DNA from 2 places in the Cytobacillus dafuensis genome. Region 2 is predicted to be linked to the other one. Evidence: a T-box and tRNA genes for the amino acid it is inferred to sense, from the RefSeq annotation. Region 2 holds a T-box; the other holds one or more tRNA genes.
The links. A T-box is a leader RNA that pairs with one kind of tRNA and senses whether it is charged. The one in region 2 lies ahead of tyrS (tyrosine--tRNA ligase), so its partner is inferred to be a tRNA-Tyr.

Region 1: it encodes a tRNA-Tyr, which carries the amino acid that the T-box ahead of tyrS (tyrosine--tRNA ligase) is inferred to sense. The anticodon was not compared.

The regions. Positions count from the first base shown of each region.
Region 1 is NZ_CP042593.1:173,810-178,226, forward strand. It holds rRNA gene FSZ17_RS00950 (23S ribosomal RNA) at 1-1,583, shown strand, start outside; rRNA gene rrf (5S ribosomal RNA) at 1,651-1,767, shown strand; tRNA gene FSZ17_RS00960 (tRNA-Asn) at 1,779-1,853, shown strand; tRNA gene FSZ17_RS00965 (tRNA-Thr) at 1,891-1,963, shown strand; tRNA gene FSZ17_RS00970 (tRNA-Glu) at 1,984-2,058, shown strand; tRNA gene FSZ17_RS00975 (tRNA-Val) at 2,063-2,138, shown strand; tRNA gene FSZ17_RS00980 (tRNA-Thr) at 2,149-2,224, shown strand; tRNA gene FSZ17_RS00985 (tRNA-Tyr) at 2,342-2,426, shown strand; tRNA gene FSZ17_RS00990 (tRNA-Gln) at 2,507-2,581, shown strand; tRNA gene FSZ17_RS00995 (tRNA-Lys) at 2,600-2,672, shown strand; gene rocF (arginase) at 2,938-3,834, shown strand; gene FSZ17_RS01005 (aspartyl-phosphate phosphatase Spo0E family protein) at 4,110-4,268, opposite strand.
Region 2 is NZ_CP042593.1:2,683,270-2,687,686, reverse strand. It holds gene FSZ17_RS12725 (IS110 family RNA-guided transposase) at 1-1,041, opposite strand, end outside; T-box leader at 1,473-1,725, shown strand; gene tyrS (tyrosine--tRNA ligase) at 1,812-3,026, shown strand; gene FSZ17_RS12715 (glycerol-3-phosphate responsive antiterminator) at 3,624-4,196, shown strand; gene FSZ17_RS12710 (alkaline phosphatase family protein) at 4,224-4,417, shown strand, end outside.

The DNA of each region.
Region 1 (4,417 bases), 2.4 Mb from region 2:
GGTTTCCTGAGGAAGGCTCGTCCGCTCAGGGTTAGTCGGGACCTAAGCCGAGGCTGAAAAGCGTAGGCGATGGACAACAGGTTGATATTCCTGTACCACCTCTTTACCGTTTGAGCAATGGGGGGACGCAGGAGGATAGGGTAAGCGCGCTGCTGGAATAGCGCGTCCAAGCAGTTAGGCTGCAAGCGAGGCAAATCCCGCTTGCATAAAGGCTGAGCTGTGACGGCGAGGGAAATAAAGTACCGAAGTTCCTGAATCCACACTGCCAAGAAAAGCCTCTAGCGAGGGAAAAGGTGCCCGTACCGCAAACCGACACAGGTAGGCGAGGAGAGAATCCTAAGGTGAGCGAGAGAACTCTCGTTAAGGAACTCGGCAAAATCACCCCGTAACTTCGGGAGAAGGGGTGCTCATTTGGGTGAATAGCCCGGATGAGCCGCAGTGAATAGGCCCAGGCGACTGTTTAGCAAAAACACAGGTCTCTGCGAAGCCGTAAGGCGAAGTATAGGGGCTGACGCCTGCCCGGTGCTGGAAGGTTAAGAGGAGGGGTTAGCGCAAGCGAAGCTCTGAATTGAAGCCCCAGTAAACGGCGGCCGTAACTATAACGGTCCTAAGGTAGCGAAATTCCTTGTCGGGTAAGTTCCGACCCGCACGAAAGGCGTAACGATCTGGGCACTGTCTCAACGAGAGACTCGGTGAAATTATAGTACCTGTGAAGATGCAGGTTACCCGCGACAGGACGGAAAGACCCCGTGGAGCTTTACTGTAGCCTGATATTGAATTTCGGTACAGCTTGTACAGGATAGGTAGGAGCCTTGGAAGCCGGAGCGCTAGCTTCGGTGGAGGCATCGGTGGGATACTACCCTGGCTGTATTGAAATTCTAACCCGCACCCCTGATCGGGGTGGGAGACAGTGTCAGGTGGGCAGTTTGACTGGGGCGGTCGCCTCCTAAAAAGTAACGGAGGCGCCCAAAGGTTCCCTCAGAATGGTTGGAAATCATTCGAAGAGTGTAAAGGCATAAGGGAGCTTGACTGCGAGACCTACAAGTCGAGCAGGGACGAAAGTCGGGCTTAGTGATCCGGTGGTTCCGCATGGAAGGGCCATCGCTCAACGGATAAAAGCTACCCCGGGGATAACAGGCTTATCTCCCCCAAGAGTCCACATCGACGGGGAGGTTTGGCACCTCGATGTCGGCTCATCGCATCCTGGGGCTGTAGTCGGTCCCAAGGGTTGGGCTGTTCGCCCATTAAAGCGGTACGCGAGCTGGGTTCAGAACGTCGTGAGACAGTTCGGTCCCTATCCGTCGTGGGCGCAGGAAATTTGAGAGGAGCTGTCCTTAGTACGAGAGGACCGGGATGGACGCACCGCTGGTGTACCAGTTGTTCTGCCAAGAGCATCGCTGGGTAGCTATGTGCGGAAGGGATAAGTGCTGAAAGCATCTAAGCATGAAGCCCCCCTCGAGATGAGATTTCCCATAGCGTCAAGCTAGTAAGACCCCTGAAAGATGATCAGGTTGATAGGTTTGAGGTGGAAGCGTGGTGACACGTGGAGCTGACAAATACTAATCGGTCGAGGACTTAACCAAATTGATTACTCGAATTCTTCTTCAACATTATCTAGTTTTGAGGGAACAAAACCTCAATTTTATACAGTCTAGTGGCGATAGCGAGAAGGTCACACCCGTTCCCATCCCGAACACGGAAGTTAAGCTTCTCAGCGCCGATGGTAGTTAGGGGCTGTCCCCTTGTGAGAGTAGGACGTCGCTAGGCTAAAGAATTATTCCGCAGTAGCTCAGTGGTAGAGCTATCGGCTGTTAACCGATCGGTCGTAGGTTCGAGTCCTACCTGCGGAGCCATTTTTCTAGAAGATCTATTTGAGCAGGTAGTTTTTATGCTTCCATAGCTCAGCAGGTAGAGCACTTCCATGGTAAGGAAGAGGTCAGCGGTTCGAGCCCGCTTGGAAGCTTACCATAATATTATTTAAATGGCCCGTTGGTCAAGCGGTTAAGACACCGCCCTTTCACGGCGGTAACACGGGTTCGAATCCCGTACGGGTCACCAATATGGAGGATTAGCTCAGCTGGGAGAGCACCTGCCTTACAAGCAGGGGGTCGGCGGTTCGATCCCGTCATCCTCCACCATGATTTAAATGCCGGCCTAGCTCAATTGGTAGAGCAACTGACTTGTAATCAGTAGGTTGGGGGTTCAAGTCCTCTGGCCGGCACCATGCTTCTAACTTCCATGAGAAACTTCAGTGGAAGCATGCGAAAAATCCCGGAAGGGATTTTAAGCAGAAGTTTTAAATAGAAGTATAATTTATTAAGAAGCAACACAACTTACAAACGGTGGGGTAGCGAAGTGGCTAAACGCGGCGGACTGTAAATCCGCTCCCTGTGGGTTCGGCGGTTCGAATCCGTCCCCCACCACCATTTTTTATAAAAACTTTAAAAATGGACAAGATAGTATTAGTCCTTTTTATTTTATTCGTAGAAGTATTTCATGAATTCATTGGGCTATAGCCAAGCGGTAAGGCATCGCACTTTGACTGCGACATGCGTTGGTTCGAATCCAGCTAGCCCAGCCATTTTTTTTGAATTAATATGAGCCATTAGCTCAGTCGGTAGAGCATCTGACTTTTAATCAGAGGGTCGAAGGTTCGAGTCCTTCATGGCTCACTCATATTAAATAAAGAAGACTTTTAGGGATCCCTAAAAGTCTTCTTTATTTGTGTTTATAACATCTTGAATTTTCTAAAGTCATTGAAGTTAACTTTGATAGAATGTGGGAGTTTTCAGTTAGTTGATTTTATAAAGACCTTAGTAGTAAAGTAAGGAATGACTCTCGCATATATATTCACGGTTTTGTCGAGTTGAGTCATTTCTTTAAAAGGGGTTAAAATAAAGTTAGAAATGATTTAGGGGTTGAAGGAGGATTTTTTTTATGAAGAAGCTGGCGATTATTGGCATGCCTATGGATTTAGGGCAAATGAGACGTGGGGTAGATATGGGGCCAAGTGCCATTCGATATGCAGGTGTGACGGAGCGTTTAAAAGAGTTATTCGATGAGGTACATGATAAAGGGGATATTGCGGTTGGAAGACCTGAAGTAGAAGTGGACCCTGTTTCAAATCTCCGTAATTTAAATCTAATCGCTGAAAAGACTGAGTTATTAGCGAATGAAGTAGATAAAGCAATTGAAGATAAAGCGTTTCCACTTGTTCTTGGAGGAGACCATAGCATCGCCATTGGAACATTAGCTGGTGTAGCGAAGCATTATAAAAACCTAGGTGTGATTTGGTATGATGCCCATGGAGATTTAAATACAGCTGAGACCTCTCCAACAGGTAATATACATGGAATGCCGCTTGCTGTGAGTATTGGCTTAGGTCACCCATTATTAACAAATGTAGGCGGATATGGTCCAAAAGTGAAGGCCGAAAATATTGTCATAATTGGTGCACGTTCTTTAGATGATGGTGAGCGCGAGCTTATTAAGAAGCATGGAATTAAAGTATATACGATGCATGAAATTGATCGTCTAGGAATGACAAAAGTGATGGAAGAGGCGATTGAATATTTATCGGAAAAAACAGATGGTGTTCATCTATCTCTTGATTTAGACGGTTTAGATCCACATGATGCACCAGGAGTGGGAACGCCAGTCATTGGTGGAATTAGCTACAGAGAAAGCCATTTAGCAATGGAAATGCTGGCTGAATCAGGAATTATCACGTCTGCAGAATTTGTTGAAGTCAATCCTATATTGGATGATAAAAATAAAACCGCATCCGTCGCAGTAGCTTTAATGGGATCATTATTTGGCGAAAAGCTTTTATAAAATAAGTCTGTGTTAAAGCACAGTGTTGAAAATGCTATTTTGTTGTTGATTCTCGCTGCAGGCGCGAGATCCTCGAAAATGCTAACGCATGATCATTCTAGGAAGCTTATTCAATGTCCTGCGGGAGAAGCAAGTCAAAGGGAGACCCCGCAGGAGCGATAGCGACGAGGAGGCTTCCGGACTGCCCGCGATCTGCCTGCAGCGGAAATCAACAGGGAAGTTTAACATGGCCTAAAATAAAAAAACTAAGCAGACACTTTTAATAAGGACATTGCTTAGTTTTTTTTCATATGATTTTCATATAAATTTAGCAATTGATCTAATTTTTTACTCATGTCTAATACTTGCTTATCAGATAATGAAGAATGAGAGGCTAACTTGATCATTTCCTTTCTGCAATCTTCAATGTCTTTTAATAATACATTTTTACACATGAAAATCGTCCTTTTCTATGTTTTACGTACTATCATTCCCGATATGGGAAAATATTAAACCAAGTAAGTAAAAATTTGTTAAAATAGATATATTAAGTATTTTTATTACTAGTGAAACCTTTTTCACTATAGATCGTAATATCAATTAG
Region 2 (4,417 bases):
TCTTACAGCCATATATAGAGATCGTCTTAATCGGCTAGATCCTCGTTTAGTAATTTTGTTTTTTGTAGCTGTAAATCGACCAGAAGAGTAAACACTAGGGTCTATTCCTGCAAATGCAACTAACTTTTTAGGGTGATTAAACCTTTCTATCTCTCCAATTTCTGAGATGATTGTTGCCGCAATTTTTTCTCCGATACCAGGGATAGATTGGATAATCTTATATTCTTCCAATTCTTCAGCGAGGGCATCTATTTCAGCTGCTAACTTCGATAGGTGCTCTTCGTATTGAAGAACGATATTGATTAATATCTTAAGATTAAAGATGTGACTGTCGTACATATTATGTTGAAATGGATTTCTTTCAGCCGCCTCAATAAGTTTCTCTGCTTTCTCTTCAGCCCACTGATTTGATCGACTCTTACACAAGGATGAAATAATGTCGATTAACGCTGACTTTGATACTTTTAATACAGACTCTGATGTAGGAAATGTATTAAGGACATTTAAAGAGACTCTGGAATATAGAGCTCCAAAAACACCTCGATACTCAGGAAATACTTGATCCAATAGAGTTTGTAATTGTAATTTTGTTTGCGATGAGACACCTACAATTGCTTCCTGTTGTCTGGTGAGGTTTCTTAGATTTAATAACTGAATTCCTCTTTTTCTATGAGGCTCTAACTCTTCCTTGTAGAATAGCTCGCAAAGTTGGTACGCATCTACAGGGTCTGTCTTTACCTTTCTAAGATTGGCACTACGTGAGCGATGAGACACAAGAGGGTTCACCATAATATACACATAGTCTTGTTCATCTAAAAACTGGACAACAGGGGAATGATAAGGACCAGTTGATTCCAAGATAACCGAAGGTTTCATCCCCTCTGATGCTATCGTAACCTCCTTTAAGAAATCTAATAAACTATCTAAACCATCCAAAGTATGCTTTACACTAAAGCTTTTACGATAAGGTTTTCCTTTATCTAAAAAGGCTTGAACCTGACTCTCTCCTTTTGAAACATCCAGACCAATCACTGGATTCATTTATCAATCTCCTCCTAGAAATGAATTAGTCGGTAACCACTAAACTCCTTGTAATGCCATAGGTTCGCTTGTTAAACGGGATCTATGTCCCAACCAGCCTAAAACATGTTTATACAAGTAGGGGGTGAACAGTTTTGCTGACGGGATCCAGTCCCACGGGCGCTGCGTTCTACCCCGACTACCGCTATCATAAGACCTCATGAAAAAAGGTCAACCAGAAAAAACTGGCTGACCTTATATTACGATCGGGCGCTTTTCTGAAATAAGGAAAGCGTCTTTCTTCATGAAAAGGAATTGTGCCTTTTTCAGTAATAGAGCCATTTTCTGGGTTAGGAATCTACTGAATTGACAAATTTAAATAACATAGATAGAATCAATAACATTAATATCTGCATAACGAAGATTTGTTTAAAACATTTCGGAGTATAAGAAAAAAGGCTATGATAAGAAAGAGTAGCAATCATGTAAACAGACAGAAAGTTACCGGTTGATGAGAGGTGCATGTTGAACGATTGTGAATACATCTTGGAGCTGTGTACCGAACAGGATTTCCTTAGTAGGCTACACCGGATAAGCACCCGTAATCATGTGTTAAAGTATCGTCAAACGACTGTACTTATTAAGATAAGCAATGTGAGTTGCTTATGAATTAAAGGTGGTAACACGAGATGAATCGTCCTTTTGGTTAATCCAAAAGGGCGTTTTTTTATTATCCTTTGCTTCTTATAGAACTTGCAATATTAGAAATAATATTTCAAGGAGATGTTAGTATGTTTGTAAAACCTGAAGAACAATTAAAAATTATCATGAAAGGTGTTCAAGAAGTAGTAAACGAGGTAGAGTTACTGGCTAAATTAGAGAAGTCATACCAGTTACAGACTCCGCTTACTATTAAATTAGGGCTTGATCCTTCTGCACCTGATATTCACTTAGGTCATGCAGTTGTATTAAGAAAAATAAAACAGATGCAAGATCTAGGTCATAAAGTCGTAATTATTATCGGTGATTTTACAGGTCGTATTGGGGATCCAACAGGAAAAGCAAAAGGCCGAGTAGCATTAAGTGACGAACAGGTTAAAGCAAATGCAAAAACATACTTTGAACAAATCTTTAAAGTGTTAGATTCAGAAAAAACAGCTGTCCACTTTAATAGTGAGTGGCTTTCAAAATTAACATTCGAGGAAGTTATTAAATTGGCAGCAACCACATCAGTTGCGAGAATATTGGAACGTGATGATTTCCAAAACAGATATAAAAATCAAGTACCAATCGGAATTCACGAATTTTTTTACCCACTAATGCAAGCGTACGATTCGGTAGAGGTCCAAGCGGATATTGAATTAGGCGGTACAGACCAAACATTTAACATTCTAATGGGTCGTACACTTCAAAAACATTTGGGATTAGAAAAGCAAATTGCCATTTTCATGCCCTTGCTTGAAGGTCTTGATGGTATAGAAAAGATGAGCAAAAGTCTTGGAAATTATATCGGAGTAAATGAACCGGCAGAAGTAATGTTTAAAAAGGTTATGGAAGTACCCGATAGCCTCATTGTTAAATACTTTGAGTTGGCAACGGATGAACATCCAGATGAAATAGAAAACATTAAACAGCTTCTTGAAAAAGGAGTTAATCCAAGAGATATTAAACTTAAATTAGCTAAAATCATCACGAATTTATACTGGGGAGAAGAAGAAACAAAAAGAGCGATAACGTATTTTGAAACGGCTTTTAGTAAAAAAGAAATACCAGATGACATTCCTAAAATTTTAATAGAAATTGGTGCAGAAACAGTTGAAGCCATCATTCCACAGCTTCTTGAAAAAGGAATCGTAAAAAGTAAAAGCGAATTTATACGTTTAGTTAAACAAAATGGAGTACAGCTCAATAAAGAAAAAATAAATGAAGATGAGTTAGACCGTGTATTAATGAATGAAGACGTATTACAAATTGGTAAAAAGCGATTTATACGTTTCATTAAATAATCTAGAATTCTTTTGGGAGCGATAATTGGATATTTTAATATCATCGCTCTTTTTTTCTTATTGTACTAACGGGTGATTGACACATTAATGCTCTTCAACAATTGGGCGCTATCCTAGAATAAGGTTCACAGAAATGATCAATCTTTTTTTCAAAACACGCTTTTTTTATTTGTTCTCTTATCAAGGTTTATAGAGTTTTTTTAATCAAACTTTATTTCAAGGCTACAGTTAATTAAAAAAATGTCTTCCGATCGGGAAAATTAATTGAATAAGAAGTCGCAAAAAAAAACCACTATTTATACAGCTATATTTTGCACGGGAACAAAATTTACAAAACATTAAAACATAGTTAATATTTTATTTATAAACTATTGGTATTATAAAACTTGTAATAGGCAATATTAATAAACATAAATGAATATTAGTTGATTATATAGGTGGAGAATAGGAGAAAACCTTTGTATAGCTAATTTTCACAATATACAAATATATTAATATTTTATATATGTATATTGTGTTAAAGCTAGGCAAATGTGTTTTCTCCTTTTAATTTTACTATATACTAGTTTCCATCTGAAAAAATAGGGGGATGTAAGAGTGAGTGAATTTTCTATTAACAATCCCGTCATAGCAGCCGTAAGGGATGTTAACCACATGAATTATGCAGTCCAGACACCTATCGATACCATATTTTTAATGACAGGTGATATCTTAACTTTAGAAGAAAATGTAAAAATTGCTAGAAGCAATGATAAAAAGATCTTTATACATGTTGACCTTGTTAAGGGACTAGCAAAAGATAAAGAAGGTATTAAATATTTATCAAGGCAGGTAAAGCCTGATGGAATTGTTACTACTAAAACTCATTTACTTCTTGCAGCAAAAAAAGAGGGGATTCTTACTGTTCAACATTTATTTTTACTTGACACTCAAGCTTATGAATTAGGAATAAAAAATGTTCTAGATGTAAAGCCAGATGCTGTAGAAATTATGCCAGGATTAATGCCTAGAGTTATTAAAGATTTAAAGCAAAAAATTCCTTGCCCAATTATCTCTGCTGGTTTAATCAAAGAGGAGCATGAGGTAAGAGAAGCTTTAAAAGCAGGAGCTACTGCTACTGCAATCGGTGACCAATCATTATGGGATTTAAATATATTTAAATCACTCTAACATCTTCATTTTCCAGGAGGTTCCAATATGTCGAAAAAAAATAATCAATATGTAATAGTAATTAGCATCGATGGACTTGCTCAACACTATTTGGAAAATCCGAAACTTCAAGCGCCTAATTTGCGCAGTTTAATCCAAAATGGAGCAGTAGCGAGAGGATTGGAAAGTATTTATCCAAGCGAGACTTGGGCTATTCATTCTAGTATTGTGACTGGTACTTA